Regions from separate parts of the Pelagerythrobacter marinus genome, predicted to be linked through region 3. Evidence: riboswitches for the same ligand, from Rfam matches in the RefSeq annotation. Region 3 holds a riboswitch; each other region holds the start of a gene.
The links. A riboswitch is a leader RNA that binds a small molecule or an ion and turns the genes downstream of it on or off. The one in region 3 is predicted to bind cobalamin.
Positions count from the first base shown of each region.

Region 1: another riboswitch for cobalamin. It lies ahead of T8T98_RS12900 (TonB-dependent receptor plug domain-containing protein); the one in region 3 lies ahead of T8T98_RS12295 (ABC transporter substrate-binding protein).
Region 2: another riboswitch for cobalamin. It lies ahead of T8T98_RS05075 (TonB-dependent receptor plug domain-containing protein); the one in region 3 lies ahead of T8T98_RS12295 (ABC transporter substrate-binding protein).
Region 4: another riboswitch for cobalamin. It lies ahead of metE (5-methyltetrahydropteroyltriglutamate--homocysteine S-methyltransferase); the one in region 3 lies ahead of T8T98_RS12295 (ABC transporter substrate-binding protein).

Region 1 is NZ_CP139719.1:2,626,365-2,628,556, forward strand. Features, by position in the region: gene T8T98_RS12900 (TonB-dependent receptor plug domain-containing protein) at 1-917, opposite strand, end outside; cobalamin riboswitch at 882-1,113, opposite strand; gene T8T98_RS12905 (hypothetical protein) at 1,272-1,754, shown strand; gene T8T98_RS12910 (hypothetical protein) at 1,802-2,086, opposite strand.
Region 2 is NZ_CP139719.1:1,060,500-1,062,691, reverse strand. Features, by position in the region: gene T8T98_RS05075 (TonB-dependent receptor plug domain-containing protein) at 1-1,196, opposite strand, end outside; cobalamin riboswitch at 1,287-1,496, opposite strand; gene T8T98_RS05070 (cell wall hydrolase) at 1,686-2,192, shown strand, end outside.
Region 3 is NZ_CP139719.1:2,498,221-2,500,412, reverse strand. Features, by position in the region: gene T8T98_RS12300 (FecCD family ABC transporter permease) at 1-329, opposite strand, end outside; gene T8T98_RS12295 (ABC transporter substrate-binding protein) at 326-1,219, opposite strand; cobalamin riboswitch at 1,386-1,598, opposite strand; gene T8T98_RS12290 (sigma-70 family RNA polymerase sigma factor) at 1,647-2,192, opposite strand, start outside.
Region 4 is NZ_CP139719.1:1,858,872-1,861,063, forward strand. Features, by position in the region: gene T8T98_RS09035 (PilZ domain-containing protein) at 1-111, opposite strand, end outside; cobalamin riboswitch at 241-471, shown strand; gene metE (5-methyltetrahydropteroyltriglutamate--homocysteine S-methyltransferase) at 826-2,192, shown strand, end outside.

The DNA of each region.
Region 1 (2,192 bases), 130 kb from region 3:
CGTGCATCGGACGTAGGCGCGAACGTCGTCTTGAGAGACACCGCACCGCTGTCGTTCGCAAGGTCGCGCGTGCCGCCGCGGGCGCCTGGCGTGCCATCGGTGGTGTTGAGCGTGGCGGACAGCGCATAGTCGAGATCGCCGCTATATCCGGCGATCCGGGCAGCACCGTTCAGCGTGCCGAACGAACCGGCTTCGATACGCGCGGCCGCCCCGGGAGCATCGCGGCCGCCGAGCGTGATGTACTGGATGACGCCGCCGATCGCGTCCGATCCGTAGATCGCGCTCTGCTGCCCGCGCAGCACCTCGATCCGCGCCGCCTCGTCGGCGATGAGCGTTCCGAAATCGAATTCGCCAGCGTAGGGGTCGGACACCTCGATCCCATCGATCAGGACGAGCGTATGATTGGCTTCGGCCCCTCGCAGCCGGATCTGCGTCTGGCCGGGAACCCGCCCGACCGCGACACCCGGGACGTCGCGCAGCACGTCGGACACCTCGCGCACTTGCCGCCGATCGAGGACCTGCTGGTCGAGGATCGTGACCGATCCGCCAACCTGATCGATCGGCACGGGATCGGTCGCGCGGTTCCCGGTAACGACGATCGAGGTCGTGGAGGTTTCAGGATCGGCATCGGGATCGATCGTTTGCGCGAGCGCCGGACTTGTCAGGAATGCGGAAGACAGAAGCAATAAATGAACGTATTTCATAGACACGAATTTCCAGGGCGCCAGGCGACTTGGCCGGAGCGTCCGCGCAAACGCGGTCGACGAGACTGCCAGGGGACGGACGCGTGCATCCCCCGGCGGTCCTGCCGATGCGGCTCCAACCGCTACTCGTCGCCCAGACGAAATTCGTTTCGCGCCCGGCCAATCCCATGAGCCCGGCAAGAGCGACACGCACCGGTCGGTCTCCTGGCTCACGGGTCACTGCACGCGACATACCTTCCCAGACGGACATCGCCGCCCAGTGGTCGTGGAGCGAACCCCACTCATGTCACGCGCTCGCCGCTTACAGTTGCAGGGACAGCCGCAGAATTGGCCCGGCAAGACCTCACTGCGTTCCCGTTACCGGCACGCACTATCGGCGAGCGATTTCGCCGACGCTGGACGCTCTAGACTTCACCCGAATGTTCGGCAAGCATGAGCTTGCATAGTCGAGCGACCAATCAGCGCGCTCACTCGGGAGCTTGAAGAACGGATGGCTGGAAGAACTATCGGTGCTGTAACGGCGGACTTAAGTTGGTAATGTTGCCCGGACCAAAGTGGGAAACGCCATTGGAGGCCAGAACCTGGCTCATCGAACAGCGCCGCGTATTGAAGTGGTCCCATAAGGACGTGGAGAAAGCCTTTTTTTCATGCGCGGTCAAAAGTGATCTTTATATTGGACCCGGCGGAGGCAGCAGATTTGATCGGGCTACGGAAAAGCGCGTGGCTCGATTCGAACGGGAAGGCGACGCTATCCCGGATTGGATGTTCTGGATGCCTCTTGTCGTTCAGCACGCGCAGGTCGCGTATGAAGATCGCTGGGACTGGGAACGCGAGAACATCCCGCAACACAGCGATGTCAGGCGCGAGCGCGAAGAAGAGGAGTATTACGCTCGGCTGTTCGAGCTCAACGATCAGGAGATCGCTCTCTTGTCTCGCTTTCGAGAAATGGACCGCGACGAGCGCGAGGTTCTCGGGGCGATGCTTGAACCACAAACCTTTTGCAAAATCAGAGCTTCACTGGCGCGAAACTCCAACGGCTCGAAACTCTAAGCGGGCCATTCGCTTCAAGGTAGTTTCGAGCAGCCGGCGCACGGCGATCAGTCTGTGTCATCCGGCCAATCGTCATAGCTGTCCGGCAGATGGCTCAGATCCTCAGGCGGGGTCATGAACTCTTCTCGCTCCATCTTCGTCATCATGTCGGTCCGGATGCTCTTCTGCAACTGCTCGTCCCAATCGGGAATTGCAGAAATGCGCACCAGCATCACTTCGACTTCACCGTTATCATAAATCTCGAACGTCCGCGTCTTCGCAAGTTCGACATAATTGCCGAGATCCTGCGCGAGCTCGTCGACCGAGATGCGAAAACATGCATGTGGTTTCATGGGATCAGAACCTTTCGATTGCTTACAACAATCCCGCCGACCGCTGAGCCGTGTGGGCGATGCGGTCGGGCAGGCAAAAAGGTTCGTGAGCGTGATAGCCAATCGG
Region 2 (2,192 bases), 1.4 Mb from region 3:
AGGGCATAGCTGACGTCCGCGCCGAAGCTCGTCTCGCTGCCGAAGCGGGCGTGATCGTCGAGCCGGGCGCCGGCATGGGCCGAAAGCGGCCCCATCTCGATCCCGAGCTGGGCATAGGCGCCGAAGATCCGCGTGCTGTGCCGCGCGTCGTCGGTCAGCGTGCGATAGTCGCTCCACTCGTTCTCCGCCCCGAAATTGACCAGCAGCGGCCCGATCGGGCGCCATTCGCCGCGCAGCTCGACCCGGTCCGAATGGCCGTCGCTGGCGAAAGTCGGATCGTCCACACCCTCGCTGCGGTTCGCGCGCTCGGTATCGGCGAAGGAATAGGCGGCGCTGACGAACAGCGGCCCCGCGTCGTAGACCGCGCCGGCCGATGCCGAGTACTGGCGCGTGTGCTGCGTATCCTCGGTGTCGGCCAGCGCGTAATCGGGCGGCGGGAAACCGTCGAGATCGAGGTCGCCCTCGGCCCAGCGGCCGCGTGCGAAGACCTCGAACCCGGGGGTGAGGTAGAGCCGCCCGTGGCCGTTGACGGCCCATTGCTCGAAGCCGTCGGGCTCGGTGCCGCTGGCCGCCTGGGAGAAGCCGTCGGTGCGGTAATAGCTGGCCGATCCGCCGAGGAACCCGGCCGTGCCGCCGACGCCGCCGGAAACCGCGCCGGTCAGCGTATCGCGCGATCCGTACTCGGCGCTCGCCTCCAGCCCGGTTTCGCTGCGCGTGCTGGCGACCAGGACCCCGCCGATCGCGTCCGAGCCCCAGATCGTGGAGTTCGACCCGCGCAGGACCTCGACCTTGCCGAGGTTGGTGGCGAGCAGGTTGCCGAAATCGAACCCGCCGCCGGGCGCCGCCGGGTCGGACACGCGCACCCCGTCGACGATGACGAGGAGCTGCTCGCCCTCCGCCCCGCGCAGGCGCACGCCGGTCACCGCGCCGGGGCCGCCGTTGCGGCTGAACGACAGGCCGGGAACGCGCTCCAGCACGCGGGTCAGGTCGGCGCCCTGGACGCTTTCGATCTCGTCCCGGCCGATCACGGTGACCGGCTGGCCGGTGTCCTCCACCTCGATCCGGGTGCCGGTGGCGGTGACGGTGATCTCGGTCTCTTCGGGCCGGAACTGGCCATAGGGGTCGGCTGCGTCCTGCGCTGCGAGAGGCGCGGAGAGCGCAAGGATGCTGGTGCCGAAAATCAAGTGGTTACGCATGGGATACTCCTGTCACGAACGAATGTCGCCCATGACGGAACGGGGGCGCATGCCCCTTCCGCTTGCTTCCGGTACACCCCGCCCGGCAGCACGAACGACCGTCGGCGGGCAGGTCTCCTGGCTCCCGGATCGACGCGCCGCGCTTCGCCTTCCCGGTTTGCCGGTGGCCCGGTTCCCCAGTGGCTTGCCGAACGGGCACTCCCCGGTCACAGTTGCGGGGGCAGCGGGGGCTTCTACCCCCTTCCCTCTTCGGTCCGCCGCCTTGCGGGCGGGCGGACAACCCGTGACGTGCGGCGGCCCTTAGCCGCGCCGTCGGGCCCGGGCAAGCGGGGCGCGCGTTAACCTCTCGCTAGCCACGCCGCTTAACCGCCGCTTGCGACCTGTCCCGCCAAGGGACGGGGGAGACGGCGCGTTCGCAGTTCATCATTTGCGCTGCTACGCGCCCGGGGCGCGCCCGCACCCGGCGGCGGACAACCGAAAGGACGCAGCTTGCACCACGGCCCGGCCAGGACCGATCGCACCCGCCGCAAGCCGGCGAGCGCCTGGTCGCGCCTGCTGCGCGGCGGCCCGGCCGGGCGGCATCGCGGGCGGCGCATCCTCGCGGTCGCCGCGGCGCTGGGCGTGCCGGCGATGGCCGCGCCGGACGACTGGCACGCGTTCGGCCAGCCCGCGGCCCAGCCCGCGCCGGCAGAAACCGTCCGCCCGATGCCGTTCGAACGCGCCGGCCATTCGTTCCCCGGTTCGGCGTTCTACTTCCTCGAAGACAGCCCGCGCGTCGTGCCGTCGGCGCGCGACGACCTCGCCGCGGTGTTCGACCCCACCGGCACCGGCGATGGCGAGGCGGCCGAACTGGCCGCGGCGCGCACCGCCGGCCCGGCCGCGCGCAGCTTCATCGGCGGCGGCAGCGCGATCGACCGCGCCCGCGCGCTGCATTGCCTGGCCAGCGCCGTCTATTACGAGGCGGCGAGCGAGACCCTGGGCGGGCAGAAAGCCGTC
Region 3 (2,192 bases):
CCCGTGCCGGCGAGGCCGAAGAACAGCACGAAAGTGGCGAACAGCGCGGCCGTGGCCGAGACGCCGAGAATGCCCGGTTCGGCCAGCGGATTGCGCAGCAGCCCCTGCAGCGCAGCGCCGCTCATCCCCAGCGCCGCGCCGACCATGGCCGCCGCCAGCGCGCGCGGCAGGCGGATCTGCCAGACGACGAGCACGTCGCCGGCTTCCCCGCCCAGGGCAAGCGCGCCCAGCACCGCGCCTGGCGCGAGGGCGACCGAGCCGAGGAGGAGCGCGAGGAAAATCCCCCCGGCAAGGAGGGCGCCGAGGGCAATGTTCGTGCGCGCCTTCACCGCGTGGCCCCTTCGCTCACCCCGGTTCGGGCCCGGGCGAGCGCCTCGATCGCATCGACGAGAAACCAGCCGCCGCAGCTGGTCCAGGCGCCTTCGAGCGCGACGACCGGGCGTTCGGCCAGCTGCGCGCGGGCCACCGGGTGGCGCGCCGCGCTCCAGCGGTCGGTCTGCCCCGTCGCGCCGTCGTAGAAAGCGGCCGCGATCACGTCGGGCCGCTGGTAGGCGAGCCGTTCGAGGGGGAGGGCGTTCCACCCCGGCCGGTCCTGGAAGTTCGCCAGCCCCGCTGCGCGCAGGACCTCGTGAACCAGCGTTCCTTCGCCCGAGGTCACGCCGCCCGGCGTCATGTAGAGCGCGGCCGGCGCGCGCCCGGCGGCGGGCGGGGGCAGGGCGGCAAGGCGGCGATCCATCGCTGCCGCGACCCGTCGCCCTTCTTCGGGCGCGCCGAGGGCATCGGCCAGGCGGACCACTTCCGCGCGCACCTCGGCCAGGGTCTGCGGGAAGCCGATCTGCACCACCGGGATGCCGAGATCGGCGAGGAACGGCACGACGTCCGCCCCCCCGCCGTAGGAGCGCACGACCAGATCGGGCCGCAGCGCGGCAATGTCCGCCGCGCGCGGGCGCGCCGTGGGCAGGCCGCGGGCCTGCGCGCGCATGTAGGAAAAGGGCTTGGCCGCATCGGGGGAAAGCGCCGCGATCGCGCCGCGCTCGGCGAAACGCAGCACGTACTGGTCGGCGCAGTAATCGAGGCTGACGATCCGTTGCGGCGGCCCGGACGGGCGCTCTACCTGCGCCGGGGGCCCCGCGCAGGCCGCCAGAACGATCGCGGGCAGCACGGCCAGCGCCCGCGCGGCGCGCCGGGCGCGGCAGGCGATGCGCGACATCCATGGCATGGGCTGCACTTCCCCGGCGGTGGCCCGGCAGGGGGATTCCGGTCCCCCGCGCGGCCCTGGACAGTCATGGCCCGCCGGGCAGGGCCCGGCGCCGGGAACCCGGCCGGTGGCTGTCGCTGCTGCGGGAAACGCGGTTTCCCGTCGGCTGGAGCTGACCCGGCTCCCCCGGACGAACGACGCGACGGCAGGTCTCCTGGCTCGCGGATCGGCGCCCTGGGCCGTCTTCCCGGCCGCGCCCGCATGAAAGCGCGGGCGGCCAGTGACGCGGTGGCCCGGGGCTCCCCGCTTACAGTTGCGGGCACAGCGCCGGCCTTGCACCGGCTTCCCTCTTCGCCGCGCGTGCCTGGGCGCGCGCGGAACCGTCGCTCCGACCAGTGCGGCGGCGGCGCGGGCTTGTCAATCTTTCCCCGGCCGCGAAGGTGGGCCTCTACGCCGCTTCCATCGCCTTGCGCATCCTCGCCAGCGCGGCGGCCTTGAGCTGGTGGACCCGCGGCACGCTGACATCCAGCACGGCGGCGATTTCCGACAGGTTCAGTTCCTCGACGAAGTAGAGCTGGATGACCAGCTGGTGCCGCTCGCCCAGCGCCGACAGCGCGGCGACCAGGCTTTCGCGGTCTTCCTGTTGCAGGACCTGCCGCTCCGCGTCCGGCTCGGCCGAGGCGAAGGCGGCGTCGGTCTCGCTGTAGCATTCGTCGAGCGAGGCAAGCCGCGTCTCGGCAAGATCGCGTTCGTACTGCAGGAATTCCTTCACCGGCATCTCCAGCGCTTCGGCCAGCTCGGCGGCCGAGGGTTCACGGTCGAGCGAGCGGCGCAGTTTCGCCCGCGTTGTCTCGAGCTGCCGCCGGCGGCTGCGCGCCCCGCGCGAGTCGGGGGAGGCGCTGCGCAGGAGATCGACCATCGCCCCGCGCACGCGCAGCTTGGCATAGGCGGCGAAACCGTCGTCGCTGGGCGAATCGTGCTTCTGCGCGCACTC
Region 4 (2,192 bases), 640 kb from region 3:
CAGGTCGAGCACGCGGATGTCCTTGGGCACGCCGCGACCCGTCCGGTAACGGCCTTCCACCGTTACGCCGTGCCGTTCCTCGCGGCGAATTTCGCCATCCCTTTCGGACATTCGCCGATTGTGCGCCCTGCCCGCTGCGGTGGCAACCTCGATTTCGTTCCGCACCCGACATCAAGACATGCCGACATCAAGACATAAAGAACTCTTTATATTGCGCTTGACATGGCGATGCCCGTCGGCTCTTGTCCGCGCTGTCGAGGTTCCCCGCCCGCGGCCCGTGCCGCGCGGTGGGGCTAAGACGGGAAGCCGGTGACATTCCTCCACGAATGGAATCCGGCGCTGCCCCCGCAACTGTGAGCGGCGAGCGGCAGCCCCACCAAGCCACTGGACCTGCCCCGTGCAGGGCCGGGAAGGCCGGGGCCGGCGCGACGACCCGCGAGCCAGGAGACCTGCCTGCGACGCGATAACGTTCTCCGGACGGGGGTTCCTCCGGCGGACGCGCAAGGTGCGGCGCCCCTGCCCGGGGTGCGCCGCGCCGCCCCCTGCGCGCCCGCCGACCGGCCCTTCGTCCCCCGATGCGAAAGGTGCGCGGACAATGCCGACCACGACGATTTCCCCCATCGCGCCCCTGCCGGTTCGCGCGACCTTGCCGACACGCAGGACCCTGCCCCTCCGGATGGCCCCGCCCGGCCGAACGCTCCCGCCGGGCCGAATGACCAGGCGCGCCGGGTCTTCCTGACGCGGCGCGCGCCCCAGCGACCAACCGATCGATTTTATTTCACCAGCAACGGCCGGGGCTACGCGCGCGGCCGGAGGAGACGATTCATGCCTGTCACGACCGCCAATCTCGGCTTTCCCCGCATCGGCCCGCGCCGCGAGCTCAAGAAGGCGCTGGAAGCCTTCTGGGCCGGCCGGATCGACGAGGGCGCGCTGCGCGACACCGCGCGCAGGCTGCGCGCCGCGAACTGGGCGCGCCAGCGCGACGCGGGGATCGACGTGATCCCCAGCAACGATTTCTCGCTCTACGACCAGGTGCTCGACACCAGCGTCATGCTCGGCGCGATCCCCGCGCCCTATCGCGCGCTCGGGCCGCAGGATTCGCTGGCGGTCTATTTCGCAATGGCGCGCGGCACCCGTTCCGATCAGGGCGGCGACCTGCCTGCGCAGGAAATGACCAAGTGGTTCGACACCAATTATCACTTCATGGTCCCCGAGGTCGGGCCGGACCAGGATTTCACCCTCTGCGCCGCCAAGCCGCTGGGCGAATTCGCCGAGGCACTGGCGCTCGGCCACCGCACCCGGCCGGTGCTGCTCGGCCCGGTGACCTGGCTGCTGCTGGCGAAGTCGAACCAGGCGGGCTTCGATCCGCTCACCCTGCTGCCCGCGATCCTGCCGCTCTATCGCGAGCTGCTGTCGCGGCTGCGCGCGGCCGGCGCGCAATGGGTCCAGATCGACGAGCCGGCGCTGGTCCTCGATCTCGACGAGCGCGCGCGGGCGGCCCTGCGCACCGCCTATGCCGCGCTGTGCGGCCCCGATAGCCCGCGGATCATGCTGGCGACATATTTCGGCGGGCTGGCGGACAACCGCGAACTGGCCCTGTCGCTGCCGGTGGACGGGCTTCACCTCGATCTGGTGCGCGCGCCCGAACAGCTCGAACCGGTGCTCGACGGCGCGCGCGAAGACCTCGTCGTCTCGGCCGGGGCGATCGACGGGCGCAACGTGTGGAAATGCGACCTGGCGGCCCTGCTCGACCGGCTCGGCCCGGCGGCACGGGCGCGGCGCGAGATCCAGCTTGCCCCTTCCTGCTCGCTGCTCCACGCGCCGATCGACCTGGCGCTCGAGACCGAGCTCGACCCCCAAGTGGCCGAATGGCTCGCCTTCGCGGTGCAGAAGCTGGAGGAACTGGCGCTGCTGCGCCTCGGGCTCGAACATGGCCCTTACGTCATCGCCGACGAACTGGCGGCCAATGCCGATGCCATCGCCGCGCGCCGCGGCTCCGCGCTGACCAACGATCCCGCGGTGCGCGCGCGGGTCGCCGAGGTCGCGCCCGACTGGACCCGGCGCGCACTGCCGGTGGAGCGGCGGCTGGCGCGCCAGCGCGAGCGCCTGCGCCTTCCCTCGCTGCCGACCACGACGATCGGCTCGTTCCCCCAGACCGAAGCGGTCCGCAAGGCCCGCGCCGAGCACCGCAA